Regions from separate parts of the Alkalihalobacillus phoenicis genome, predicted to be linked through region 3. Evidence: a T-box and tRNA genes for the amino acid it is inferred to sense, from the RefSeq annotation. Region 3 holds a T-box; the other regions hold tRNA genes.

Region 1 (9,602 bases), 440 kb from region 3:
ATCCAAATAAATGAAAAAGCGGGAATTACATTTGAAAGTGGTTTACATTCGATATTAAGGCATGATCCAGACGTTATTGTTATTGGAGAAATTCGTGACAAACAAACGGCAGAGTTGGCATTACGTTCAGCTTTAACCGGTCATTATGTGCTTGGCACTTTGCATACTCATGATTGTTACTCGGCGATTATTCGTTTATTGGATTTCGGATTAACTCGAGTTGAGTTAGCGGAAGCGACACGAATGATTATGACACAACGACTCTTTTTACCGATATGTCCTTATTGTGAAGGGGAGTCGACGAAAGAATGTGGTCATTTTCTTTATAGGGAAAGAAAGGCGGTATACGAAACTCTTTCTGCAGAACGCTTAAGGGAAGCGATCTTGAATCAAAAGGTTTCATACCGAAAATTACGAAATGAAGTGAGGTTAGCCTGGGCATTAGGCTATTTAGAGGATGATGAAATAGAAAGGCAGGGGCTATGGTGAAAAAAAGAATAAGATTAAGAAAAGACCACCAGGCGTTAGTGAACCAGCTTGCTCGTATCGCTCAATTGCTTGAACAAGGTTATCCACTTACAATCGCTCTTTCATTTATAAAGTTACATGCTTCTATTGAACATCAACAGTTGTATACAAAAGTAGAATTAGATTTAAAAGCGGGTGTAAGTGTTTCGGAAGCGTTTGAAGTCTTTTCCTTACCAAACGATGTATTGTCCTTTATTTATTTTTATGAACAACAAGGAGATTTGGCAAAAGGATTTAATCAAGCAAGCGAGCTTTATCGAAAGAAAGAGAAGACGAAAAAGGAGCTATCAAAAATTTTACGTTATCCACTTGTTTTAATTTGGATTACGGTACTGATGAGTTTAATGCTCCAGCAATTCATCGCCCCGCATCTTACGCAAATGTTCTTGAGTTTCCAAGGCTCTCCACCATTTATTACTTCCTTCTTTTTTTCAGTGATTGACTTCATGCCACTTCTTAGCGTCTTCCTTACTATGACCGTATTAGTTATCGGAATATACTATCTGTATGTGATCAAAAAAACGAATGCCTCTAGAAAAATGAACCTTCTCTTAAAAATCCCCCTTATTAAATCATTTATTAAACAAATATTAACGTATTTCTTTGCCTTGCAATTAGGACATTTATTGGAATCTGGTATGTCTGTTCGTCATGCGTTAAGTATTTTTGAGAATCAACATTACTTATCTTTTTTTCGTGAGGAGGTTAGCTTGATAAAAGTGGAGCTCATTCAAGGTCATTCTTTATTTGAGATCATGAGTACACGGACTTTTTTTATGGGTGAGCTTGCATTAGTAATCGAAAATGGAGAGAGAACAGGGTACTTAGGGAAAGACTTACAATCCTATAGTGAGTTGCTATTTTTTGAATTGGAAGATAAAATTCAAAAGTTGTTTGCGATGATTCAACCGGCGTTTTTTATTTTGATGGGTGGTTTTGTATTATTTCTATTCTTAGCGGTAATGCTACCTATGTTTACGTTAATTGGAACGTTAAATTAATGGGGAAAATCGGAAGTGGAAAAATTTTTTCGAGAAATTTCAAAAAAGGTATTGCAGGTTATAAATGTTTCGTGGTATAGTAATAAACGTCGCTGAGACATCAACAAATTAAGCGATACGGGGCCTTAGCTCAGCTGGGAGAGCGCCTGCTTTGCACGCAGGAGGTCAGCGGTTCGATCCCGCTAGGCTCCACCATGGAATATTACATATCATATATTCTAATTCGGAGGAATACCCAAGTCCGGCTGAAGGGATCGGTCTTGAAAACCGACAGGCGGGTTAAACCGCGCGGGGGTTCGAATCCCTCTTCCTCCGCCATATTTACTTCAGCACTTAATAGCTATATAATAATGCGGGGTGGAGCAACGAGCATTACATCAATGAGTAATCTCCGAGTAATATCGACGCAGCAACTTCAAAGCATAGCTAGAAGAGGAAGATGTCTTCATCCATGAGAAAACATCATCCATTAACTTTAAAACGACGCGGGGTGGAGCAGTCTGGTAGCTCGTCGGGCTCATAACCCGAAGGTCGATGGTTCAAATCCGTCCCCCGCAACCAATTAATATAGCGATACTACGTAGGATATTCTCCATGCGAGCGTAGATAGTAGTGCTTGGAAAGTGCAACCAAATAAATTCATGATAGCTACGTTGGGTTTTCTACTAGCGAATGATATAAGTAGTACTTGAAAAGTGCAACCAAATAATATAGCGATACTACGTTGAATAAGCTTCATGCGAGCGTAGATTGAAAAATGTACAAGTTTTATACATATTGGTCCGGTAGTTCAGTTGGTTAGAATGCCTGCCTGTCACGCAGGAGGTCGCGGGTTCGAGTCCCGTCCGGACCGCCATTATATTATTTTTATGCTGGAGGGGTAGCGAAGTGGCTAAACGCGGCGGACTGTAAATCCGCTCCCTAAGGGTTCGGCGGTTCGAATCCGTCCCCCTCCACCAGTTATGTGGCGATTGTGGTGAAGTGGTTAACACATCGGATTGTGATTCCGACATTCGTGGGTTCGATTCCCATCAGTCGCCCCATTAATTTAATAAAAAATCCTTATAAATATTGGGCTATGGCCAAGTGGTAAGGCAACGGATTTTGATTCCGTCATGCGTTGGTTCGAATCCAGCTAGCCCAGCCAATATGCGGAAGTAGTTCAGTGGTAGAACACCACCTTGCCAAGGTGGGGGTCGCGGGTTCGAATCCCGTCTTCCGCTTATAAGGTTGTCAATCAATAGCCGGGGTGGTGGAATTGGCAGACACACAGGACTTAAAATCCTGCGGTAGGTGACTACCGTGCCGGTTCAAGTCCGGCCCTCGGCACCATTAAAATATAAGATGATGCGCCCTTAGCTCAGCTGGATAGAGTGTTTGACTACGAATCAAAAGGTCGGGAGTTCGAATCTCTCAGGGCGCGCCATTTTAAATTAAATAAATTTTTACATGCGGGTGTAGTTTAGTGGTAAAACCTCAGCCACGAGCGAAGCTTCTATGAAAAATCAACGAGTTGTCTTGACGCAGCAGGCTACGAAGTGTAAGCTAGAAGAGGAAAAGACATGCAACAGGTGAGCAACATCAATTAAATACCATTTATAATATGCGGGTGTAGTTTAGTGGTAAAACCTCAGCCTTCCAAGCTGATGTCGTGAGTTCGATTCTCATCACCCGCTTTTTTATTTTGTCTTTTTTTATTTACATGATTTATTTTCATTAAGGGTAAGCTATTTTATATGAGCCATTAGCTCAGTCGGTAGAGCATCTGACTTTTAATCAGAGGGTCGAAGGTTCAAGTCCTTCATGGCTCATCATCAACTTAAGCGGGTGTGGCGGAATTGGCAGACGTGCTAGACTTAGGATCTAGTGTCTTTTGACGTGGGGGTTCGACTCCCTTCACCCGCATAAATAAAGGAGAGGCAGTTTTAAGAGCCTCAAAATAGTTAAGTGGATGAGAAGGTGTATTTTTTACCTTTTCATCTTTTTTTGCGTTTAATTAAAGGGGAATGTTATTAGTAATGAAAATGTGTGTGTTGAGGAAATAGGGGTACGCCCTTACACAAATTAGGCATGTATTCCATCATCATTTCCTAGTATGATAGCTGTTTTTAAAAAAAGGAGATACTTACTAATGTCTAAAAATCCATTAACGCTCGTTCCTATTATTAAATTCTATTCAGAAGACGATTCTTCGTTTATTTTCCCCTGAGTTCTATAATTGCCAGAGTGACTTTAGTTCATGGGCACCAAGGGAATCAAAGGAGGCCAATGAAGCCAAAAGCGAGCGAATCAGAGCCACAAAGGGAATCAAAGGCCCTCAATGAAGCCGAAAGCGAGCGAATCAGAGCCACAAAGGGAATCAAAGGCCCTCAATGAAGCCAAAAGCACATGAATCAGAGCCACAAAGGGAATCAAAGGCCCTCAATGAAGCCGAAAGCGAGCGAATCAGAGCCACAAAGGGAATCAAAGGCCCTCAATGAAGCCAAAAGCGAGCGAATCAGAGCCACAAAGGGAATCAAAGGCCCCCCATGAAGCCAAAAGCATATGAATCAGAGCCACAAAGGGAATCAAAGGCCCCCCCAATGAAGCCAAAAGCATATGAATCAGAGCCACAAAGGGAATCAAAGCCCCTCAATGAAACCAAAAGCATATGAATCAGAGCCACAAAGGGAATCAAAGGCCCCCCATGAAGCCAAAAGCACATGAATCAGAGCCTAACAGGGAATCATAGAACCCAAATGAATGCTTAAGTCTGCCAAACAAGTTGGCTTCGGGTTCATGAACTCTCGTGTTGTGTGACATAAGACACAAAATAAGATAAACAAACAAAAAAGGCTCCTAAAAGCTCATCGTAATGAAACTTTTGGTTAGCCTTTTTTGTTTGTCTTCATTTCCGATTTTTCTGGTACGAGGTCAATACCGCCTTTATGAAAAGGATGGCACTTACTTATGCGCTTTATCGTTAACCATCCTCCTTTTAGTGCTCCAAATCGTTGGATTGCTTCAACCCCATAATGAGAACAAGTTGGGTAGAAACGACAAGTTGGAGGGGTAAGTGGGGATATAAACTTTTGATAACCACGAATGAATAATAAAAATAATTTTTTCATTAATTATTTCCCTTTCTAAAAAAAGTGGCAGGAAATGAGGTTGCCTATGTGTAATTATAACAAATATCCAAAAGAAAGGTGGTGTGCAAAAAACGACTTTTTCTTCTCCTCCATTTAGCATCTAAAATTAAGACCCCAAACAAGCTAACCCTTTCCTTATTCACTATCCCAATCATCTACTTTTATTATGAGGTGATAAAATTGAAAAAGATGATTAAAAATGAACGAGCTTTTACGTTAATAGAAATGCTTGTTGTTTTAATGGTGATTTCTGTTTTGCTCCTAATCCTTGTCCCCAATTTAACTCAAAATCAATCAACAGCAAATGATAAAAGTTGTGAAGCGACTGTTCGGCTCGTCCAATCACAAGTGTATGCTTATCAGATTGACGAAGGAGCATTACCAAATGATATGGATGATATTTTACCTTACCTCCATGTAGCAAGTGAAGTCCAATTAGATGATGATGGGAATTTACAATGTCCGAACGGAGATTATCTTGAAATAGGTGACAAAGGTATCATATCTGTTGTAAACAATGAAGATAACTAATAAAAACTGGTCTTCCGGTGGTTTTACCTTGATTGAACTTCTTCTGGTCCTTTCAATCATTTCCATTCTTCTTTTCATTCCTCTTCTTTTTGCAAAATCATTTCAGTACGAACCATCTCCAGAGCAAGTAGCTGAAAGTTTAAAGGAAGATTTGCTTTTGACACAGCATCTCGCGATGTCTAGAGGAAATCATATTAATTTCATAATTGATAACCTTTCAAAAAAGTACGTTATTCGTTATGGGGCGTTTGAGACTATTGTTGAAAAGCCTTATGCAAGGGATGATATGTCCATTTATTTCTTCAGTACCATTAATAACAATAATATTTCGTTTAATCGAAATGGCCATCCCCGCATATCTGGAAGCTTTCGTTTAGAAGTAGGAAGTGAAAAGTTTGTTTTTACGATTCATTTAGGAAAGGGGTGGGTTGAGTATAAAAAAATGTGATGGATTTACTTTAATTGAAGTTCTTCTTTCTTTTTCGTTATTAAATCTCATTTCGCTTATGTTAGTACCAGTCATTATCGAGTTGCAACAGGAAAGGCTAACATTGCGTGAACAAGAAGAAGCATTATATATCTTAGAGGAAGGAATTCATCATTTTATGTTAGAACAGCCGATTCCTGAATTGAAAAATAAGCAATTTGAACAATCGATTAATGAAGATATGGGGGAAATCGAATATTGTTTACAGTGGCAAGCGAGTAATCATAAGTTATATCAGAGTTGTTTATATGCCAAAAGATAACCGTGGAATGACGTTAATTGAGTTGTTGTTGGCCGTCAGCTTAGGTAGCTTATTATTTCTAATCCTTCCGACTATTATGCTCGTCTTTTCAGAGTCGGTTAGGGGAGAGAAAACGACTGATTGGGAAGCGATGGTTTTTTTTAATTTACTCGCTCAAGAGGTAAGAGGGGCCGTTTCCGTAGAAGGAACAGAAAATGGTGTTCGTATTTATAGGAGTGATGGTGTATTAATTTCTATGCAAAGACAGCAAGGTGGGACGATTGTTTTTCAAAAAAACTTTGAGGGTTACGTTCTTATGCAAAGTGAAGTCCATTCTTTTAAATGTGTTAATGTTCAAGAGCTGATAACTTGTACGTTGATAAAGGAAAATGAAAAAACGTATACACGAACGATGGTTGCGGTGCCGTTCGCTTGGGAGGTGGAAAATGAATGAAAAAGCGTTTGTTTTTCCACTAACCTTGATTTTTATTTCTCTTTTAATTTTGGCCATCGCTTTTCAAGCAAATTCGCTCATTCAAGAGAAACGCTTTATTGCTGAGCAAGAGAGAGTTATTCAGCTCCAATCTTTATTACAAATGGCGATTGTTGATTTCCAAAAAAATCCCGACATTTTATCAGAAAGTAAAGTCTTTTCATATGAGCATGGTACGGTTACACTTATTGTAACTCAAAAAAGTAATCCATATGTTTATGAAATTCAGTTTCAAGCTGAATTAATACAAGGGAATACAAAGGTTGGTATAATGATTTATCATGATGATACGAGGTTAGTGGAGGAATATTGGGAGGTTAAATAGGTGCAGCAAATTGTTTATTTGACTGGTTTTATGGGGTCTGGGAAAACAACGGTAGGAGAAGGATTAGGAAAAGCAGTAGGTGTCCAAGTCATTGATACCGATCAATGGATTGAACAAACAGAAGGGGAAACGATTAAAGAGCTATTTCAAACAAAAGGTGAACAGTATTTTCGGGAAAAGGAAACGGAAGCTTTAGCGAAAATTCAACAAACTCCTTTAATCGTTACAACTGGTGGTGGTATCGTTTTAAAGGAGCAAAATAGGGAATTAATGAAAAAAAAGGGGATAGTCGTTTTCCTTGATTGTAAAATCGATGAAATTTTTGACCGTGTAGCAGGGGATTCCACTCGTCCTCTGCTCCAAAATAAAAGCAAAGCAGATATTAAAAAGATTTTTGATGAGAGGAAGACCTATTATTTAGAGGCAGCGACGATCGTTTTTGATACGTCCGGAAAATCGGTCATGCAAATTGTTCAAGAATTAAAAGAAATATTGCTTAAAAAATAATAAAACGGGAAACCTAAAAAGGAAAGAGGTGATCCCGTTGTCTTTTAACGATTACGTAAAATTTGTGACAGAACAACTTGTCAAAAAAATGGACGAACCACGTGTAAAAAAAGAATTGAATACTAAATCAAACGATGAATTGGTAAAACAACCGTTATCAAATAAAGCATTTGGAGTGATTCCATTAGGGATTTCCATGTTTGTTCATCGTAAAAAAAATAATTCCTAATAATTTTCACAAATCCTACGAAACTTAATTGGATTTTACGAATTACAGCAGTTAAAGCATTTACAATTAAGAAGTGAGTCGTATATAATATAACAGTACTCAATTTCAGTAATTGATAAAATGAAAAAAGTTATAATAAGTAAGAAGAGGAGGGGCAGCTATGGATCGAATGTTTCGCGTCCTTGCTTTCTGGACAGGGATCTTTGCGGTACTATTTTTCGTTGGTGATATGACGAATATGGCCATCTTGTTCTTTGCACAAACAGGTGCATTGTTAGCATTAAGTTATTTAAAATTATCTGAACGAGTGTATATTTATATTTTTGGAGCATATTGTACGATTTTCTTTGTTGGGTTTACATATTACTCAACGTTCTTACTTGTTCCAAGCTTCGGTGGACATTAATTTGTACATACGAGAAAACCGCGTCTCATTTGAGAGCGGTTTTTTTAGATAAAAGATTCAATCGTCAGCCAAGAAGAGTCATTATTTTCATCTTAAAAACCTGATAAAAAGGGGTTTGAATCCATTTCCATTCCAATGGTTGTCACTTGACCGTGTCCACAAGCGACTACAGTGTCTTCAGGCAATTCGAGTAGTTTATCATGAATGCTTTTTAACAAAGTTTCATGATCGCCTCCAGGTAAGTCTGTTCGACCAATCGATTGGCTAAATAAGACATCGCCAGAAAAGACAATCGCTTCTTTTGGATAATAAAAAGAAACACTTCCAGGTGAATGCCCTGGTGTATAAAAGACTTGGAATAAAAAAGGCCCCACTTGTAAATCAGCTTCATTTGTAATAAGTATATCGGCGGGTTTAATTTTGATCGAATCACCGATAAAACGACCAGAACCATTTTTACTCGGGTCACTAAGCCAATCTTTTTCTTTTTTATGTAAATATACAGGAATTCGGAATTCATCTCGTAGCTCGTCGACTGCTCCGATATGGTCAAAATGAGCATGTGTTAAAATGATGGCAAGCGGTGTAAGTGCTTCTTGTTTTAACCACCTTATGACTTTCTGGCCTTCACTTCCTGGGTCAAAAATAATCGCTTGCTTTTTTTCGTTATGTAAGATATATGCATTTGTTTGCAAGGGGCCAAGTGGCATTTGCTGAACTGGCATTTATTTGCCTCCTTCATGAAGTTTTATGATCTTAGTTTACCTATATTAGTGTAAAAGTTCAAAGTTTTCATGTGCTAAAAATATTATGACAATATTTATAAGTCTGTTTAGTAAGTCTCGACAAATCGAATGAAAAAGAGTAAAATAAGCTTGTATTGTACATGCTAAGAGCAAAAGAGATGTGATGGGTTTAAAGAGGTCATTTTTCTAAAATGTTTAGAATGGATTAAACCAAAAAAACCATCAATTTTTTATCTGGCTTTTAAAAGATCAATTATTGATTTTATGGTAAAATGTATGAAGAATACGGTAGTACATAAGGAGGAAACTTAACGTGTTTTTATCTATTACGCTTCTAATTGTAGCAGTTATTTGTTTAATTGCTGTATTCCGTGAATTACGTCGAAAGAACTTCTTTGCAGTTGGATTTGCCATGATTTCCTGTGCAGTTTTCGGCTGGTTCTCTATCATGACGATTTGGGCGATTTTGTTCGATGGTAGAGGAGCTCCTGGTATTTAATAGGAAAAAGAACCCTTTCAAGTTCAACTTAGAAGGGTTCTTTTTTTAGGTGCAGAGTAGACTTCACGGTCTGATTTAATAATAAACTTCTAGTCCCCATTTTAGCTGGACTAAGGGAAAAGCTAATCTAACCCCTCAACAAATGTTTTCTGCTCCTCATTGAAACACTTGTTTTTCCAAATAAAACATTCCGCCATTAATAATCGAGACATCGATATAAGGGGAATACAGCTCTTCTAAAGCTTGCTTTTCCATATGATAACTTTCAGGCTTTTCGTCTAAATCTTCATAAAAGCTTTCCAATAAATTCGTTTCCTCCTGCCAACGGTGATAGGCTTCTTGTGCCCATGTGTCATCCTCATTCTCAGCAAAGGTTTGAACGACTTTTTTTAAACGGTTAATGCCACTATTAATTTGAATAAAAGGGGAGAGGGTAAAGCATAAATCAGGCATTTTCGGTGTGAGCATGGTATCTTTC
Region 2 (9,602 bases), 2.3 Mb from region 3:
GAAAGTTTGAACCATTTAACGTTTTCTCTAAAAAATCCAAACCATAATTAAATTCATGGTTTCCGATATTTCCTGCATCGTAGTCAAGTAAATTCATAGCTTTATAAACAGGGTGAATCTCTCCTTCCTCTAACCCTTTTATGTTAGCCATGTAATCACCTAGCGGATTTCCTTGAATTAAATCACCATTATCAAAGAGTAAACTATTTTTCACTTCTTCTCTAGCTTGTTTAATTAACGTTGCTGTTTTAGCTAATCCATATTCATCAGTTAACTCATCTCGGTAATAATCATAGTTTACAAGATGAACATGAAGATCAGTGGTTTCCATAATTCTAAGGTTTAACAGACCTCCTCCAGTTTCAGCAGAAGCTCTTGGCATAGTTAAAGTAAATACATTAAATATAATTAATACGACCAAACATGTACTTAAGAATTTATTTATTTTCATCATCTTTCTCCTCATCTTCTACGAAATCTAAATCTTTAAAGCTACTAAACTTCCTATACCACTCTTAACAATACGATATTTTGAAAATCATCAAATTATATTATCGTACCACGTTTTTCAACGGTTATTATATTCGTTTCCTCCCTTTAATTTATCCAATATTCCAAAAAATAAAGTCGTAGATGAACATTCAACAACTACTCTGCATGAATGATATAGATTACTGACTAATATCGACAGTACGCCCTTCATTTAAAGGGACAATCATATGCTCGCCAAACCAAAGCCCTGACATCAATGATGGCGAAATCTCACCTCCCGCACTAAGAAAGAGTACATTTTCTTTTTCCGAACGATTATCATTAATAAGCCCAATGTGCTTAGGCAAACTCGCTTCTTCCCATCAATAAGAAAGCGATTACAAACACCCCAAAAAAAAAGAAAATATTATGTTTCTTTAAATGGCTCATCTTCATTCCTTTCTTTCAAAAAAATGAAGTATTGATAAGTTAACTATAAAGAGGATAATTAGCACAATATAATCACCCTCTTAATAGTTTTTGAATCTTATGTTTATAAAACCATATTATTTTCTTGTGAAAATTAACTTTTATTTCTCCCTAAACTATCTTATCTTCCAATCATGTATTCCCCCCTTTGATATCATTTAAAATAAACTATAATAACATCCCTGCAATTGCAGCACTTAAAAGTGAAGCTAATGATCCTGCAATAACAGCACGAATTCCAAAATTAGCAATTTCTTTTCGTCTATTCGGGGCAAGACCACCTAAACCACCAATAAGTATCGCTAGTGATCCTAGATTTGCAAATCCACAAAGAGCAAAACTCACAACAATATTCGTTTTTGCTGATAAATTTGCCATTTCAGGAGCAAACGCAGCGTATGCAACAAACTCATTTAAAACAATTTTTTGTCCAATAAAACTACCAGCCTGAAGGACATCATTCCATGGTACACCAACGGCAAAAGCAATTGGAGCAAATACATAACCTAAAATCAATTCTAATGATAATGATTCAAAGCCGAACCAACCACCGATTCCGGAAAGAATTCCATTCATTAAAGCAATTAAAGCGATAAATGCAAGCAACATTGCTCCTACATTTAAAGCAAGCATTAAACCATCAGATGCTCCTCTTGCCGCTGCATCAATTACATTGGCTGGTTTTTCCTCTTCCACCTCTATTTTTTCTTCAAGTGGAAGATCTTGTTGTATTTCAGCTGTAGCTGCTGTTTCAAGTTCTTGCTGCGTTTCAATTGTATTGGCAGCCATTCTCAGCTCCGTTACTGTTTCTGTTTCAGGTACGATAATTTTAGCAATAATTAAACCGGCTGGTGCTGCCATAAAGCTAGCTGCTAAAAGATATTCAAGTGGAACGCCCAATAATGAATACCCGATTAGGACTGATCCTGCAATAGAAGCAAGACCACCCGTCATAACTGCAAAGAGCTCTGATTGGGTTAACTTTGCAATGTATGGACGGATAACAAGTGGAGCTTCTGTTTGACCAACAAAAATATTTGCAGCAGCGGACATCGATTCTGCCTGGCTTGTCCCAAGTAACTTTGAAAGCCCTCCGCCAATAATTTTAATAAACCATTGCATAATTCCGAGATAATACAGGACAGAAATAAGCGATGAAAAAAAGATAATAACGGTTAAAACTTGAAATGCAAAAATAAAGCCGATACTTTCATTACCAATCAACCCACCAAATAAGAAACCAATTCCTTCATTTGTATAATTAATAATGTCTTGAATTTTCAAAGCCAACCAACTTAGAATTTTTTGCCCAGTTTCCCATTTTAAAACAATAAATGCAAAGGAGAGTTGAATCATTAGACCTCCTATTATCGTACGAAGATTTATTCTCTTTTTATTGTTTGATAATAAAAAGGCAAGGCTTAATACAAAAAATATACCTAAGATTCCCCAAATAACATTCATAATGAATCTCCTTCATTTTTAATACAAGAACGTCAGATCATCTAGAAACCCACTTATAAATTCGCTTGACTTCAGATGTCAGACCTCTTGTTCGCAAAAAAATTTACTGATGTAAAATTAAATATCTATCGATTAACACTTTTCGTACTTCCAATCTCTTACCCAAAAGCCAAATCATTATTTTTTCTATAAATGTCCTAAAATCCATCTCCTTTTGTTTTGAGTTTTTAAAATTCACTCCCTTTGAAAACCTTTTCACTTATTTTTATCATCAGACGTCAGACGTCATATCTTTTAAAAACTATCCTTTTTAATAATACAAGAAGTGTTCCCACTTTTCAACCTTGATTTCATTACTTCTATAGTGAAGAAGTCATTTCTTTAACAAGTAATAAGAAGTTATCCCTTACCTTCTCTGTTCATATACACCTTGGATCAAGGGAAAGAACAAAAACTTCGGCCTCTTGTTCTCCCATTTGTCCTCCAGCTCCAATCGGCAGATGCGTATGAAATCCACTCTTACCGTACGGGTACTCAAACTCGTTTATTAAAGCGTCTTGATGCCCTTGATTTAAATCGAAAAGACTTATATAGTCAAGGAATTAATGAAATGAAAAAGTAATTTTTGATTTAGCTGAAACTTTAGATCTACCTGTTGCTGGTGGCAGTGATACCCATCACAACTGAGCTAACGCCGTAAAGAAATCACGAACAAGTAAACACCTCGGCTCCGATTCAATAAATTGAAGAAAAGCAGCAGTAAGAAGATTCCTTACTGCTGCTTTTTACAGCTACCGATCAGCCACTTTTAAATCATTTATGGAATAACTAGCGGTTATGCTAATAAAAAAAGCGACTGCTCTCTCATAAAAGAACAAGTCGCCTATCATTTTTTATCAATCTGTTATGTTATGGATTTGAATAAATAAAAAAACGATCTCTTTTCAGAATCGTTTGTGTTAAATAAAATGGCGCGCCCTGAGAGATTCGAACTCCCGACCTTTTGATTCGTAGTCAAACACTCTATCCAGCTGAGCTAAGGGCGCATATGGTGCCGAGGGCCGGACTTGAACCGGCACGGTAGTCACCTACCGCAGGATTTTAAGTCCTGTGTGTCTGCCAATTCCACCACCCCGGCATTTTAGGTATGTAGGCAGATATAAAGAAATAATCGATGGAGGCGGCACCCGGATTTGAACCGGGGATAAAGGTTTTGCAGACCCGTGCCTTACCCCTTGGCTATGCCGCCATCAATTGGAGCGGAAGACGGGATTCGAACCCGCGACCCCCACCTTGGCAAGGTGGTGTTCTACCACTGAACTACTTCCGCATATTGGCTGGGCTAGCTGGATTCGAACCAACGCATGACGGAATCAAAATCCGTTGCCTTACCGCTTGGCCATAGCCCAATATTTCAAAAGAAAAATGGGGCGACTGATGGGAATCGAACCCACGAATGTCGGAACCACAATCCGATGTGTTAACCACTTCACCACAATCGCCATATTAAATTTGGCAGGGGCAGTAGGAATTGAACCCACACCAAAGGTTTTGGAGACCTTCGTTCTACCTTTAAACTATGCCCCTACATAAATGGTGGAGGGGGACGGATTCGAACCGCCGAACCCTTAGGGAGCGGATTTACAGTCCGCCGCGTTTAGCCACTTCGCTACCCCTCCAAACGACACTATTTATAATACCTCAATTGCTATAAAAAATCAACAACTTTTTATTATAAATTTTTTAGAGTGCCGGCCAGAGGACTTGAACCCCCAACCTACTGATTACAAGTCAGTTGCTCTACCAATTGAGCTAGGCCGGCATTAGAATGGTGGCTTGGGACGGAATCGAACCGCCGACACATGGATTTTCAGTCCATTGCTCTACCGACTGAGCTACCAAGCCAAATATGTATTTTATATTATGATATAATGGCGGTCCGGACGGGACTCGAACCCGCGACCTCCTGCGTGACAGGCAGGCATTCTAACCAACTGAACTACCGGACCAAGTATAAATTGGTTATATTACTATAAATAAATATTGGTTGCGGGGGACGGATTTGAACCATCGACCTTCGGGTTATGAGCCCGACGAGCTACCAGACTGCTCCACCCCGCGATATTATTAAGATAAATTTAAATGGTGGAGGATGACGGGATCGAACCGCCGACCCCCTGCTTGTAAGGCAGGTGCTCTCCCAGCTGAGCTAATCCTCCATATTTGTCTTCAGATAAGCTTCAAATCTCTTCGTCTAGTTCGTGTTTCTCTTTCAGTCACGTACGATGTACGCTCCTTCTTTCGAACACTTCCTATCCTCGACCTTTTCGCTTCTCTTTGACAACTGCCTTTTAGGCTTCAGTTTAAAAGTTGGTGACCCGTACGGGATTCGAACCCGTGTTACCGCCGTGAAAGGGCGGTGTCTTAACCGCTTGACCAACGGGCCATCTGTTATTTATATAAATCCGAGTATTTTCTGGCGGAGAGCGAGGGATTCGAACCCTCGAGACGGTTCTACACCGCCTACACGATTTCCAATCGTGCTCCTTCGGCCAACTCGGACAGCTCTCCGAATAAATCTTGGCTCCACAGGTAGGACTCGAACCTACGACCGATCGGTTAACAGCCGATTGCTCTACCACTGAGCTACTGTGGAATAATATATGCCTGGCAACGTCCTACTCTCACAGGGGGAAGCCCCCAACTACCATCGGCGCTGAAGAGCTTAACGGCCGTGTTCGGCATGGGAACGGGTGTGACCTCTTCGCTATCGCCACCAGACTTTTTTTGGCTTCAGATAACCGGCGAACTTCTTCGTCAGCTTCCCTCCTTCAGTCATGTCGTGTACGGGTGTACACTTCATTCTTTCAGTCAGTCGCTTCCTCGAATTTCTTGGTTCTCTTTGCCAAATCAATTCTTGATGAAATTTATTCTTTTGTTTGAGAGTTCTCTCAAAACTAGATAATCGATAAAACATGATGTCAAGAATAATAATGGATAAGTCCTCGACCGATTAGTATCTGTCAGCTCCACGTGTCGCCACGCTTCCACACCAGACCTATCAACCTCATCATCTCTAAGGGGTCTTACTGGATTAACTCCATGGGAAATCTCATCTTGAGGGGGGCTTCATGCTTAGATGCTTTCAGCACTTATCCCTTCCACACGTAGCTACCCAGCGATGCTCCTGGCGGAACAACTGGTACACCAGCGGTGTGTCCATCCCGGTCCTCTCGTACTAAGGACAGCTCCTCTCAAATTTCCTGCGCCCGCGACGGATAGGGACCGAACTGTCTCACGACGTTCTGAACCCAGCTCGCGTACCGCTTTAATGGGCGAACAGCCCAACCCTTGGGACCTACTTCAGCCCCAGGATGCGATGAGCCGACATCGAGGTGCCAAACCTCCCCGTCGATGTGGACTCTTGGGGGAGATAAGCCTGTTATCCCCAGGGTAGCTTTTATCCGTTGAGCGATGGCCCTTCCATGCGGAACCACCGGATCACTAAGCCCGACTTTCGTCCCTGCTCGACTTGTAGGTCTCGCAGTCAAGCTCCCTTTTGCCTTTGCACTCTACGAATGATTTCCAACCATTCTGAGGGAACCTTTGGGCGCCTCCGTTACTGTTTAGGAGGCGACCGCCCCAGTCAAACTGCCCACCTGACACTGTCCCTGAACCGGATCACGGTCCGAGGTTAGAATGTCAGCACAGTCAGGGTAGTATCCCACCGACGCCTCCACCGAAGCTAGCGCTCCGGCTTCCAAGGCTCCTACCTATCCTGTACAAACTGTACCAACATCCAATATCAAGCTACAGTAAAGCTCCATGGGGTCTTTCCGTCCTGTCGCGGGTAACCTGCATCTTCACAGGTACTATAATTTCACCGGGTCTCTCGTTGAGACAGTATCCAAATCGTTACACCATTCGTGCGGGTCGGAACTTACCCGACAAGGAATTTCGCTACCTTAGGACCGTTATAGTTACGGCCGCCGTTTACTGGGGCTTCAATTCAGAGCTTCTCCCGTAAGGGATAACCCCTCCTCTTAACCTTCCAGCACCGGGCAGGTGTCAGCCCCTATACTTCGCCTTGCGGCTTCGCAGAGACCTGTGTTTTTGCTAAACAGTCGCTTGGATCTTTTCACTGCGGCTCTCTCAGGCTATTCACCTTAATAGAGCACCCCTTCTCCCGAAGTTACGGGGTCATTTTGCCGAGTTCCTTAACGAGAGTTCTCCCGAGCGTCTTAGAATTCTCTTCTCGCCTACCTGTGTCGGTTTACGGTACGGGCACCTCTCACCTCGCTAGAGGCTTTTCTTGGCAGTGTAGAATCAGGAACTTCGGTACTAAATTTCCCTCGCCATCACAGCTCAGCCTTCATGAGAAGCGGATTTGCCTACTTCTCAGCCTAACTGCTTGGACGCACATATCCATCAGTGCGCTTACCCTATCTTTCTGCGTCCCCCCATTACTCAAACGGTGAGGAGGTGGTACAGGAATTTCAACCTGTTGTCCATCGCCTACGCTTTTCAGCCTCGGCTTAGGTCCCGACTAACCCTGAGCGGACGAGCCTTCCTCAGGAAACCTTGGGCTTTCGACGGAGGGGATTCTCACCCCTCTTTTCGCTACTCATACCGGCATTCTCACTTCTAAACGCTCCACCAGTCCTCACGATCTGACTTCGCTGCATTTAGAACGCTCCCCTACCACTTACACCTGAAGGTGTAAATCCATAGCTTCGGTGATACGTTTAGCCCCGGTACATTTTCGGCGCAGAGTCACTCGACCAGTGAGCTATTACGCACTCTTTAAATGGTGGCTGCTTCTAAGCCAACATCCTGGTTGTCTAAGCAACTCCACATCCTTTTCCACTTAACGTATACTTGGGGACCTTAGCTGATGGTCTGGGCTGTTTCCCTCTTGACTACGGATCTTAGCACTCGCAGTCTGACTCCCGAGGATAAGTAATTGGCATTCGGAGTTTGACTGAATTCGGTAATCCTGTGGGGACCCCTAGTCCAATCAGTGCTCTACCTCCAATACTCTCACCTCGAGGCTAGCCCTAAAGCTATTTCGGGGAGAACCAGCTATTTCCGAGTTCGATTGGCATTTCACCCCTACCCACACCTCATCCCCGCATTTTTCAACATGCGTGGGTTCGGGCCTCCATTCAGTGTTACCTGAACTTCACCCTGGACATGGGTAGATCACACGGTTTCGGGTCTACGACGGCGTACTCATTCGCCCTATTCAGACTCGCTTTCGCTACGGCTCCGCTTTATCAGCTTAACCTTGCACGACATCGTAACTCGCCGGTTCATTCTACAAAAGGCACGCTGTCACCCATTAACGGGCTCCAACTAGTTGTAGGCACACGGTTTCAGGATCTCTTTCACTCCCCTTCCGGGGTGCTTTTCACCTTTCCCTCACGGTACTGGTTCACTATCGGTCACTAGGGAGTATTTAGCCTTGGGAGATGGTCCTCCCGGATTCCGACGGGGTTTCACGTGTCCCGCCGTACTCAGGATCCACTCTGGAGGAAACGAAGTTTCGGCTACGGGGTTGTTACCCTCTTCGACGGACCTTTCCAGGTCGCTTCACCTACTTCGTTTCTTTTTGACTCCGTATAGAGTGTCCTACAACCCCAAGAGGCAAGCCTCTTGGTTTGGGCTGATTCCGTTTCGCTCGCCGCTACTCAGGAAATCGCATTTGCTTTCTCTTCCTCTGGGTACTTAGATGTTTCAGTTCCCCAGGTCTGCCTTCTCATACCCTATGTATTCAGATATGGATACCATCCTATTAAAGATGATGGGTTCCCCCATTCGGATATCCCCGGTTCAAAGCTTACTTACAGCTCCCCGAGGCGTTTCGCCGTTCGTCGCGTCCTTCTTCGGCTCCTAGTGCCAAGGCATTCACCGTGCGCCCTTTCTAACTTAACCATTTTGGCTGCAAATCAACGGCGGATTTCTTCGTCAACTTCGCCTTCTCAGTCATGTCACGTACGAGTGTACGCTCCATTCTTTCGAAGCTTCGTTTCCTCGATCTCCTTGTTTCTTTTTGCCAAATTTGACTTCCGATTTTCGATTGCTCGAATCTCTTTGGTCGTATTATCAAAGGTTTGATATGAATTCTTGACATTCTCGTTCGTCTATCGTTATAGACTCCGATGAATTAATCATGTTTATCTTATTATCTAGTTTTCAAAGAACCAATAAATTCCGAGCTCCCTCTCTCTTCTTTACAAAAAGAAAGGATTCTCTTCTTCTATTTATTAGAATGAAGGTTAGTTCATTCAAAACTGAACAAAAGGACCAAAGCGCAAACAACCGAAGTTGTTCGTCGACTAGAGTTAAATACTCCATAGAAAGGAGGTGATCCAGCCGCACCTTCCGATACGGCTACCTTGTTACGACTTCACCCCAATCATCTGTCCCACCTTAGGCGGCTGGCTCCAAAAGGTTACCCCACCGACTTCGGGTGTTACAAACTCTCGTGGTGTGACGGGCGGTGTGTACAAGGCCCGGGAACGTATTCACCGCGGCATGCTGATCCGCGATTACTAGCAATTCCGGCTTCATGTAGGCGAGTTGCAGCCTACAATCCGAACTGAGAATGGCTTTATGGGATTGGCTCGACCTCGCGGTTTTGCTGCCCTTTGTACCATCCATTGTAGCACGTGTGTAGCCCAGGTCATAAGGGGCATGATGATTTGACGTCATCCCCACCTTCCTCCGGTTTGTCACCGGCAGTCACCTTAGAGTGCCCAACTAAATGCTGGCAACTAAGATCAAGGGTTGCGCTCGTTGCGGGACTTAACCCAACATCTCACGACACGAGCTGACGACAACCATGCACCACCTGTCACTTTGTCCCCCGAAGGGGAAAGCTCTATCTCTAGAGTGGTCAAAGGATGTCAAGACCTGGTAAGGTTCTTCGCGTTGCTTCGAATTAAACCACATGCTCCACTGCTTGTGCGGGCCCCCGTCAATTCCTTTGAGTTTCAGCCTTGCGGCCGTACTCCCCAGGCGGAGTGCTTAATGTGTTAACTTCGGCACTAAGGGCATCGAAACCCCTAACACCTAGCACTCATCGTTTACGGCGTGGACTACCAGGGTATCTAATCCTGTTTGCTCCCCACGCTTTCGCGCCTCAGCGTCAGTTACAGACCAGAGAGTCGCCTTCG
Region 3 (9,602 bases):
ACATGATATTGACGGAAGTGCCTTAGGGTTTAAAAAGGGTGAGATTCCGATGCATGAAGGCACCTCTGATTTTGTGGCTGATCCGACTTTAGTTAAAATCGCTGAGCAGGCGGCGATCGAATTGTCAGTTGCTGAAGTTATAAAAGGACGTATATTAAGTGGGGATCAATTTGTCGCTGACCGAGATAAAGTGATTTCCTTAAGAGAAGAGTTTGAAGGTGTTTGTGTAGAGATGGAAGGGGCTGCAGTTGCCCAAGTGGCCGCCTTAAATGAAATACCATTTGTCATTATTCGCTCTATTTCTGATAAAGCAAACGGTGAGGCATCGTTAAGCTTTGCTGATTTCACGAAATTAGCGAGCAAACAATCCCATGATTTTGTTTGTAAAATGTTAATGAAACTTTCACCAGAAAATAAGCTTTAAGCCAAAAAAAGCTAAACCATCACACTCTTAAAAGGAGTCGAGGTTTAGCTTTTTATCTTTTGATTTTGGTGATGACTCCCTGCGGATGTGAAGAAGAGCATGTTCTAATGTTTTTTGGTTTTTTTCGGTGATTTCAGCCCTTCTCGGGATGCTAGGAAATTTATTCGGGTCATCAAGCCATGTTCGTGGCAATGGACATGGGGCATCTTTTTCCCATTTATCGATCCATGAGGTTGGAATGCTCTGTTGGAACACATGAGTTTGCTCACTCATTTCTAACCAGATAGAGCTCCAAGCACGAGGGACGACATCCCAAATATCATAACCACCCCCACCAACGGCAATCCACTTACCATTACAATATTCATGGGCAAGTTCATGAGCGAGTTTAGGAATATAATGTAAGCTTTTTAACGAGACGGATAAATGGGTTAATGGATCCTGAAAATGGGCATCGGCTCCATTTTGTGTCAAAATCACATCGGGTTTAAAAAATTCAATCACTTCTCGGAGAGCGGTTTCATAAACTTCTAAAAAAGAATCATCCTCAGTAAATGCATCGATTGGTACATTAATTGAATACCCATATCCATGGCCGGAACCAATTTCATTTGTTTGTCCAGTACCAGGGAATAAATAACGACCAGTTTCATGGATGCTTAATGTACAAACAGATGGGTCGTCATAAAAAGCAAATTGCACGCCATCGCCATGATGTGCATCTGTATCAATATATAAAACTCGTGCTTGATAATGTCTTTTTAAATACTCAATGGCAATCGCACTATCATTATAAATACAAAAACCAGAAGCTTTACCACGGAATCCATGGTGTAGGCCGCCACCAAGATGGAGGGCATGTTGAAACTGGCCACTCATGACTGCTTCAACCGCTGTTAATGTACCACCAACTAATAAAGCAGAGGCTTGATGCATGTTTTTGAAAATAGGCGTATCTTCTGTATCTAGACCATAACAATCGGCAGTATGGGCATCAATGGTATCTTCTCCCGCTTTTTTTACAGCGTCAATATAATCTTGGTGATGTACATAAGCAATTTCTTCGTCGGTCGCCATTCGAGGTTTTAAAATATTCTTATCATCAAGGGCATTTGAATTTTTTAGTAGATCGTAAGTTAGTTGCAAACGCATATGATTAAAAGGGTGATTATCATTAAATCGGTAGCCTAGTTGTTCGGATGAATAAATAAAGGCAGATTGTAAAGTCATCTTGTTCCTCCTGGGATGCTTGGCCACAATACTTCATATCCAGCCGCGTGAATTTCTTGGAGCACACGTCTTGGATCGATCGTTTGGATACGAAAAACGAGTACTTTGTCACCTTGGTTGTCACTTGGACGGACGATCACACTAATGATATTTATTTTATAGGTTTTGAAAATAGAGGCTACATCCGCAAGTACCCCTGTTTTATTAGGTACTCTTACTTCAATATGTGAGCTTGGTTGATGAGCACCAATTAATTCTGTTAAACAATAAAGAACCTCTTTTTCAGTAATAATACCAACTAACTTTTGATTGTCTAAGATTGGTAAACAACCGACTCGGTGAGAATAAAAGATAGAAGAAGCATCTTGAATAAAGTCTAAAGGGTGAGCCGTAATGACAGTTGTGGTCATTAGATTAGTAATCGGCTGACTTAATACATCATCGTCCTGTTTGTTTGAAAAAATGGATGGCCTTGCATCACGAATATCACGGTCAGAAATAATTCCAACTAAATGATTGTTTTCATTCATAATAGGTAAATGACGGATTCGATTTTCTTCAAGTGTCTGAATGGCTTCTTGAATCGTTGCGTTTATTTGTAAAGTAATGACTTCTTTTTGCATGATTTCTTCTACAAGCATTGAACGTCACTTCCTTAAATTATTAATACATAAATCGATTTTGAAACCGTAGTTGATCAAATTCTTGCATCGTTTCTGGTTTTACATTTTTTCCGATTCGTGCCATTAAGCAGTTTGCAGGATGAGAACTAATCTCTGGATCGTCTGTGGCAAACCAAATAAGTCCCCCGGCATTCATCATTTTCTCCATCATTTTTCGATATTCCCATACATCTAAACCGCTTCCTTTAAGGTCCCAATGCCAATAATATTCAGTTGTAATAATAATATAATCTTCCATAAAGGGATCTTGAACGGATAATTCTAGCATCGTTTTTCCAGCCCGAACTCGTCGATAATCTGGAGCAATTTCGATAGCTCCTAACTCGATTAAATTCTCAATATTTCCCTCTGACCACCGTTCTAGTGGGTCAGGATAATGGAAAGTCACATAACCTACAACTGTTTCTCGATCACGAATGATATTAATTCGACCTTCAGGTAATTCCGCAATTTCTAATAATGCTTCTTTCTGTTCTTTAACAGGTCTAAAAGAGGTTAAATCTTCGTGAAAATGATAGGTTGCTAGTCTTTCGGCCGGAACAGGTCCTTCTAGTATAATCGTTCGATCCTTATAAGGTATTTCGGTATTTGCATAGGTTTTATGATGTTTCATCTTTATTTGTAACCACCTTTAAAAAGCTATTTCACATCTTGAGTTTATCATAACATAAAGAAAAGATGAACTTTTCAAAATATTGAATTGACAGTTTTTTGTCATAATTGAACATTTTAAATTGAATAAATTTTCAGGATGTTATATAATAATTTTGTAAATTGAAAATAAGAGAGGAAGATGTTAAATGAAAGTGCAAGCGCTTCCATCTGTAAATGGGAACTACAATTTAAAAGACTATGATGAGGCTGTAAAGTCGTTCAATTGGGAATCAGTGAAAGAGCAGTTCTCTTGGAATGATACGGGAAAAGTCAATTTAGCTTATGAAGCAATTGACCGTCATGCTGTCGGCGAAAAGGCTTCACAAATTGCATTATATTACAATGATGCTAAACGAGATGAATCGTTTACATATGAAGAAATGAAACGAAATTCAAATAAAGCGGCAAATGTTTTAAAAGAAGTAGGAGTAGAAAAAGGAGATCGTGTTTTTATTTTTATGCCACGTTCACCTGAGCTCTATTTTGCTCTATTAGGAACTATTAAGTTAGGTGCTATTGTCGGACCTCTTTTTGAAGCATTTATGGAAGGGGCTGTAAAAGACCGTCTAGAAGATAGTGAAGCAAAAGTGTTAGTCACAACACCAGCTTTATTAGAACGTGTTCCAGTCGGAGATTTACCAGCATTAGAAAAAATTCTAATCATTGATGAAAAAGTAAAAGAAGATGACAAAATTGTTGATTTCTTAAGTCAATTTGAAAAAGCAAGTGATGAGTTCGAAGTAGAATGGGTTGACCTTGAAGATCCATTAATTTTACATTATACATCTGGCTCTACTGGGAAACCTAAAGGTGTCCTTCATGTTCACAATGCGATGATTCAACATTATCAAACAGCTAAATGGGTACTAGATTTAAAAGAAGATGATGTATACTGGTGTACAGCTGACCCAGGTTGGGTAACCGGAACATCTTACGGTATTTTTGGACCATGGCTTGCTGGTGTTACGAATGTTGTCAAAGGTGGACGTTTTAGCCCAGCAGATTGGTATGAGACTTTACAAAAATATAATGTAACTGTTTGGTATAGTGCACCAACAGCCTTTAGAATGCTTATGAGTGCTGGTGACGCTGTTGTAGGAAAATACGATTTATCAAGTGTTCGTCACGTATTAAGTGTTGGGGAACCACTGAACCCAGAAGTTGTTCGTTGGGGTATGAAAGTATTTAATTTAAGAATTCATGATACGTGGTGGATGACCGAAACGGGTGCTCAGTTAATTTGTAACTATCCAGCAATGGAAATCCGTCCTGGTTCAATGGGTAAACCGATTCCAGGTGTTGAAGCGGCAATTATTGATAACCAAGGTAATGTGCTTCCTCCTAATCGAATGGGGAACCTTGCGATTAAAAAAGGTTGGCCATCAATGATGAGAGCAATTTGGAAAAATGAGCCAAAATATAACAGCTATTTTGAGATTGACGGCTGGTACGTATCAGGTGACTCTGCTTATATGGATGAAGATGGCTACTTTTGGTTCCAAGGACGTGTCGATGATGTTATTATGACGTCTGGGGAGCGAGTTGGACCGTTTGAAGTCGAAAGTAAACTTGTTGAGCATCCTGCGATTGCTGAAGCTGGTGTTATTGGAAAACCAGATCCGGTCCGTGGTGAAATTATTAAAGCTTTTATCGCGTTACGTGACGGGTATGAAGTTACGGATGAGCTAAGAGAAGAGATTCGTGTATTTGTTAAAAACGGACTTTCTGCACACGCAGCACCAAGAGAGATTGAGTTCCGTGCAAAATTACCAAAAACGCGTAGTGGAAAAATTATGAGACGCGTGCTTAAAGCTTGGGAGCTTGACCTACCAACAGGCGACTTATCAACAATGGAAGACTAAAAACTAGTTTATGAAGCTTTAGAATTTATGAGTGGCTGGATTCACATTTTATGTGGGTTCAGTCGCTTTTTGATAGGAGGAAGAGGAGAGTCTTTTGGATAGGAATTTGAAAGGCTAGCTGGTTAGGTTTCTAACCTCGAAGTATATACAAAAAAGCCGCACCTCATTGGTGTGGCTTTTCCTCATTCATCAAATTAATCGTCATTTTCATCGTTATTTTCTTCAGTACTATTATCTCCATCGCTATTATCTGCTTCGTTATCTGCCTCTTCTTGCTGGCGACGTTCTTCTTCTTCGCGTTCTTTACGTTCTTCTTCCTCACGTTCTTTACGCTCTTGTTCGGCTTTCTTTTCTTTCTCTTCGGCACTAATCCAGTCGCTTCCTTTTGCGGTATCGGAAGCAGGGGATTCATTTCCTCTTGTATCAACGGCGGTCACATAATAAGCTTTAGAGCCACCACTAACATTATGACTAGTGGTCGTATTCATTTTTACACTAGCGACACGGCTAAAATTATCACTACCGTTATCAGCTTGATAAATGCGGTAACCAACAATATCACCGGCTCCATGTTTACTCCAAGTTAAGGTCGAGCCACTTAATTTTACACCAGAAACTTTACCAGGTGTGTTGCCGTTATCTGGAGCATTATTATTTGGAACAATGTTTTTCATATTATCAGGTAGGTATTGACTAATATTATCAATATTCCAGTTATTAAATGAGACTGTTATCCCTTGTTCAGTAAATTCTGATGGTGTGGAATCTAATGCTTTATAGTTTTTACCATCAATGGTGACGTATCTGGCTGCCCCACTACTATCTTGTTGAGAAGGCACAAATTTTGAATTAAATAACTCAGATTTTACATAGCCTGCGTCCTGACAAGCTTTTGAAGGGAGTGTCCCCGTCAATGTGCAAACTTGACGACTTACAATGCCGTCAGGAGCTTGAAAACGTTCACCTGAGGCGAATAATTCTGGACGGACGTCATACACAGTATTGGCTAAATTAGCCCATAAATCCATTGTTCTTTGAGAATAACCACTATCTAAAGTCATATTATGTTCATAGCCAACCCATATCCCAAGAGAAACTCGTGGATTAGTGGCAACGAACCAGTAATCTCTTTCATCATTTGAAGTACCTGTTTTACCTGCCCAATCTGAATTTCCTTTTATTTTTCCGTTAAGTCGTGCAGCTGTTCCATTTCTAATAACACCACGCATCATATCTAACATTAAATAGGAGGTTTGTGGGCTAAATACTTCAATTGGTTCAATTTCATGTTCAAAAACAACATCACCGTTACGGGTTTCGATCTTTTCAATTAAATAAGATTCAACCCGTTTGCCGTCGTTGGCAAATGTAGCATAGGCATTGACATTACCTTCCACCGTTACATCGAGTGGCCCTAATACAGATGATTCAGGTAAGCCTGATTCCCAATTAATATGAAAACCTAACTTATCAAAAATCTCTCTACTATAATCATTAGGGACTGTATTAAAGGCTCTAACCGCAGGTACATTTCGGGATTGTTCTAAAGATTGTCTAACCGTAAGAAGCCCCTTATATCCACCTTCAAAGTTAGAGATGTTTTTAGCTTCACGATCATTATAACGTTGAGGGGTATCTGGTATTACAAAACCAGGCTGAACGGTACCATAATCCATCCCTGGTGCATAGGCTAATAATGGTTTCATCGTAGAACCAGTTGGCCTACCCCTCATAGTGGCAAAGTTAAAATCTTGAGTTGAATTTTTTTCATCGCGACCACCAACAAAAGCTAAAATGGCACCAGTAGCATTATCAATTAAAACAGAGCCAAGCTGTTGCTGTTGATCGGTAATTGAACTATCTATACGGCTTTGCTTAGGTTTTCCAAATAGTGAGTTGTCTTGGACAGCGGCAACCTGCATCGCATCATATAGTTCTTTGTCGACGGTTGTGTGAATTACGTATCCTTTACGGCGTAAATCTTGTCTTGCTGTTGCTTCGTACTCATTTTTCGTCTGTGTATACTCTTCATTGATTCTAGCGATTTCTTCTTTTCTTTTATCTGCATCTTCAATCTCATCAACATTTGCAAGAAGCTCTTCTAAGGTAATACCATCTTTTTCAAGTTGCTCTTTCGCTAAAATAACGGTTGCTCGATTCAGAATATCAGTTGTTAAATAACGATAATCCTGTAAAGGTGATGCTGTTGCATCGGTTAAGTTTTCGCGAATATCGTAAGCGAGAGCTTCTTGATATTCCTCTTCAGTAATGTACCCGACTTCATACATATTAGTTAGGACATTCCGCATTCGGTTTAAACCGGCATCAAAATTTTCTTTGACATCTCCATTACTCGTAAAGGGGGTGTACCCAAATGGACTTTGTGGTAAACCGGCAATAAAGGCAGCTTGAGGAATATTTAATTCGCTCGCATCGACCCCAAAAATACCTTCAGCCGCTGCTTGAACACCAGCAACTTGACGACCTGATGCATTTCGGCCAAATGGTACAACATTTAAATAAGCTTCTAAAATTTCTTCTTTTTCCATAAACGTTTCTAGGCGCATGGCTAATAGAATTTCCTTTGCTTTCCGGTCAAAGGAAACTTCACTCGTTAAAATTTGCTGCTTAATTAACTGCTGAGTGATTGTACTACCACCTGTTTGAACACTAGAATTTGCAAACTCTTGTAATGTGGCACGTAAAATGGCTTTCGGAACAATACCTTCATGCTCAAAAAAGTGTTCGTCTTCTGTTGCAATTAAGGCTTGAATCACATATTCTGATACTTGATCAAGAGAGATTTCTTCTCGTTCAAGTTCAGTTGGGACTTTACCTAAGTACTCATCATTGGCAAAATATATTTCACTGGTCTCTTCATAGTCGTAGATTTCTACGAGCATTTCCTCAGAAGAACGCAATGGTTCATCAGCGACTAAAGAGGCAAAATAGCCTGCAAATGCTCCACCGGCAAAAAAGATCGACATTGCTCCAAAAATGATAAAAATAAGCAATAAATTCCATAGCACTTGATATGTAATGCCGATACTGCGGATAATTTTTGTCCGATGTAACCAATCTGTAAAGGACCTAAATTGTTCGGAAATTGTTGAAAATAGTTTTTTCATATCGAACCTCCTTATAACAGCCATATTATAGCATATGATAGCAATAGTGCCTATCCTTTCATCCATATTTCTCCTGCTATTTGACATGAAAAGCAGATATGTGGTAAAAAGAAAACAATTGTATTTCTGTAAAGCTATATATTTGTGCGTTGAAGGGTAAAAGTAGAAGACACTTCTGTAAAAAGTAGAGAACTGATGGTTGGTGAAAATCAGTACAAAGTGTGTTTGAATTACGGACCTGGAGCATTTCTTGTGAGTAGCAAGAAACGGTTACGCCGTTATCGAATGGAGTGGAAGCTTTTTTGAATAAGGCTTCAATTAGGGTGGTAACGCGATAACCTCGTCCCTTTGTATAGGGAGGAGGGTTTTTTTTATGGAAAAAATGAAGAATAGTTGGAGGAATGAAGATGGAAGAATTAAAACTAACCACCGAACAAGAAAAAGAAGTCGAGCGCCAATATAATTTATTGCAACGTGGGGTTGTGGAAATCGTCCCAGAAGATGAGTTCCGCAAAAAAATTGCTCGCTCGATTGTGACAGGTAAGCCGTTAAAAGTAAAACTAGGAATGGATCCCTCTGCACCAGATGTCCATTTAGGTCATACGGTTGTGCTTCATAAATTAAGACAGTTTCAAGAATTAGGTCACCAAGTACAAATGTTAATTGGTGATTTTACAGGAAGAATAGGAGATCCAACTGGCAAATCAGAAACACGAAAGCAATTAACTGACGAACAAGTGTTAGAAAATGCGAAAACGTATGTTGAACAATACGGAAAAGTGTTGGATATGGATAAGGCAACACTTTATTACAATTCAGAATGGTTAAAGAAATTATCGTTTGAAGATGTCATTAACCTTGCTGGAAATGTGACGGTTGCGAGAATGCTTGAGCGCGATGACTTTGAAAAACGTTATAAATCAGGACAAGCGATCTCGATTCATGAATTTTTCTATCCATTAATGCAAGGTTATGATTCTGTTGCGATGGAAACAGATGTGGAAATTGGCGGGACGGATCAAAAGTTTAACTTGTTAATGGGCCGTCAACTTCAAGAAGCATATGGTCAAGAAAAACAAATCGTCATGACGTTACCGTTAATTGAAGGTTTAGATGGGGAAAGAAAGATGTCTAAGTCCCTTCATAACTATATTGGAATTGATGAAGCACCAAATGAAATTTTTGGAAAGTCAATGTCGATACCGGATGAACTGATGATCAAATACTACAAACTCGCAACAGACTTACCAATAGAGGAAGTTGAGGCTTTGGAAGCTGGATTAAAAGGCGGTACAGTTCATCCACGTGATGCCAAAATGAACTTAGGTGCTAAGTTTGTAGAGATGTATCATGGTCAAAAAGAAGCAGAAGAAGCTATCCAATATTTCAAAACAGTGTTCCAAAAAGGGGCTCTCCCAGACGATATTCCTGAAGTGAAGTGGGAGGGTGAAGCTCAAATTTGGATTGTCGATTTGCTTGTTCAATTAAAACTTCAATCATCAAAAGGAGAAGCAAGACGTATGATCCAAAATGGTGGGGTGAAGTTGAATGAAGAAAAGGTTAACGATGTTCAACTACAAGTGGATGTCACACCGGGCTTAATTATTCAGGTTGGAAAACG

Evidence for each region. A T-box is a leader RNA that pairs with one kind of tRNA and senses whether it is charged. The one in region 3 lies ahead of tyrS (tyrosine--tRNA ligase), so its partner is inferred to be a tRNA-Tyr.
Region 1: it encodes a tRNA-Tyr, which carries the amino acid that the T-box ahead of tyrS (tyrosine--tRNA ligase) is inferred to sense. The anticodon was not compared.
Region 2: it encodes a tRNA-Tyr, which carries the amino acid that the T-box ahead of tyrS (tyrosine--tRNA ligase) is inferred to sense. The anticodon was not compared.

What each region holds. Positions count from the first base shown of each region.
Region 1 covers NZ_CP154853.1:873,270-882,871, forward strand. The annotation lists gene comGA (competence type IV pilus ATPase ComGA) at 1-489, shown strand, start outside; gene comGB (competence type IV pilus assembly protein ComGB) at 486-1,529, shown strand; tRNA gene AA0017_RS03945 (tRNA-Ala) at 1,649-1,724, shown strand; tRNA gene AA0017_RS03950 (tRNA-Ser) at 1,755-1,847, shown strand; tRNA gene AA0017_RS03955 (tRNA-Met) at 2,014-2,090, shown strand; tRNA gene AA0017_RS03960 (tRNA-Asp) at 2,309-2,385, shown strand; tRNA gene AA0017_RS03965 (tRNA-Tyr) at 2,404-2,488, shown strand; tRNA gene AA0017_RS03970 (tRNA-His) at 2,497-2,572, shown strand; tRNA gene AA0017_RS03975 (tRNA-Gln) at 2,602-2,676, shown strand; tRNA gene AA0017_RS03980 (tRNA-Gly) at 2,681-2,752, shown strand; tRNA gene AA0017_RS03985 (tRNA-Leu) at 2,773-2,861, shown strand; tRNA gene AA0017_RS03990 (tRNA-Arg) at 2,879-2,955, shown strand; tRNA gene AA0017_RS03995 (tRNA-Gly) at 3,135-3,205, shown strand; tRNA gene AA0017_RS04000 (tRNA-Lys) at 3,268-3,340, shown strand; tRNA gene AA0017_RS04005 (tRNA-Leu) at 3,353-3,434, shown strand; gene yidD (membrane protein insertion efficiency factor YidD) at 4,397-4,639, opposite strand; gene comGC (competence type IV pilus major pilin ComGC) at 4,850-5,191, shown strand; gene comGD (competence type IV pilus minor pilin ComGD) at 5,178-5,639, shown strand; gene AA0017_RS04025 (prepilin-type N-terminal cleavage/methylation domain-containing protein) at 5,620-5,940, shown strand; gene AA0017_RS04030 (prepilin-type N-terminal cleavage/methylation domain-containing protein) at 5,927-6,373, shown strand; gene comGG (competence type IV pilus minor pilin ComGG) at 6,366-6,737, shown strand; gene AA0017_RS04040 (shikimate kinase) at 6,738-7,244, shown strand; gene AA0017_RS04045 (YqzE family protein) at 7,282-7,473, shown strand; gene AA0017_RS04050 (DUF2626 domain-containing protein) at 7,634-7,879, shown strand; gene AA0017_RS04055 (MBL fold metallo-hydrolase) at 7,972-8,604, opposite strand; gene AA0017_RS04060 (DUF2759 domain-containing protein) at 8,939-9,124, shown strand; gene AA0017_RS04065 (YqhG family protein) at 9,281-9,602, opposite strand, start outside.
Region 2 covers NZ_CP154853.1:2,773,586-2,783,187, forward strand. The annotation lists gene AA0017_RS13180 (bifunctional 2',3'-cyclic-nucleotide 2'-phosphodiesterase/3'-nucleotidase) at 1-454, opposite strand, end outside; gene AA0017_RS13185 (hypothetical protein) at 672-839, opposite strand; gene AA0017_RS13190 (NupC/NupG family nucleoside CNT transporter) at 1,129-2,424, opposite strand; tRNA gene AA0017_RS13195 (tRNA-Arg) at 3,394-3,470, opposite strand; tRNA gene AA0017_RS13200 (tRNA-Leu) at 3,474-3,562, opposite strand; tRNA gene AA0017_RS13205 (tRNA-Cys) at 3,600-3,673, opposite strand; tRNA gene AA0017_RS13210 (tRNA-Gly) at 3,680-3,754, opposite strand; tRNA gene AA0017_RS13215 (tRNA-Gln) at 3,759-3,833, opposite strand; tRNA gene AA0017_RS13220 (tRNA-His) at 3,851-3,926, opposite strand; tRNA gene AA0017_RS13225 (tRNA-Trp) at 3,938-4,011, opposite strand; tRNA gene AA0017_RS13230 (tRNA-Tyr) at 4,019-4,103, opposite strand; tRNA gene AA0017_RS13235 (tRNA-Thr) at 4,174-4,246, opposite strand; tRNA gene AA0017_RS13240 (tRNA-Phe) at 4,254-4,329, opposite strand; tRNA gene AA0017_RS13245 (tRNA-Asp) at 4,357-4,433, opposite strand; tRNA gene AA0017_RS13250 (tRNA-Met) at 4,469-4,545, opposite strand; tRNA gene AA0017_RS13255 (tRNA-Val) at 4,568-4,643, opposite strand; tRNA gene AA0017_RS13260 (tRNA-Glu) at 4,796-4,870, opposite strand; tRNA gene AA0017_RS13265 (tRNA-Ser) at 4,902-4,995, opposite strand; tRNA gene AA0017_RS13270 (tRNA-Asn) at 5,006-5,080, opposite strand; rRNA gene rrf (5S ribosomal RNA) at 5,090-5,205, opposite strand; rRNA gene AA0017_RS13280 (23S ribosomal RNA) at 5,418-8,358, opposite strand; rRNA gene AA0017_RS13285 (16S ribosomal RNA) at 8,784-9,602, opposite strand, start outside.
Region 3 covers NZ_CP154853.1:430,485-440,086, forward strand. The annotation lists gene AA0017_RS01970 (5'-methylthioadenosine/adenosylhomocysteine nucleosidase) at 1-424, shown strand, start outside; gene AA0017_RS01975 (acetoin utilization protein AcuC) at 452-1,654, opposite strand; gene AA0017_RS01980 (acetoin utilization AcuB family protein) at 1,651-2,295, opposite strand; gene AA0017_RS01985 (GNAT family N-acetyltransferase) at 2,318-2,950, opposite strand; gene acsA (acetate--CoA ligase) at 3,138-4,853, shown strand; gene AA0017_RS01995 (transglycosylase domain-containing protein) at 5,048-7,981, opposite strand; T-box leader at 8,122-8,332, shown strand; gene tyrS (tyrosine--tRNA ligase) at 8,389-9,602, shown strand, end outside.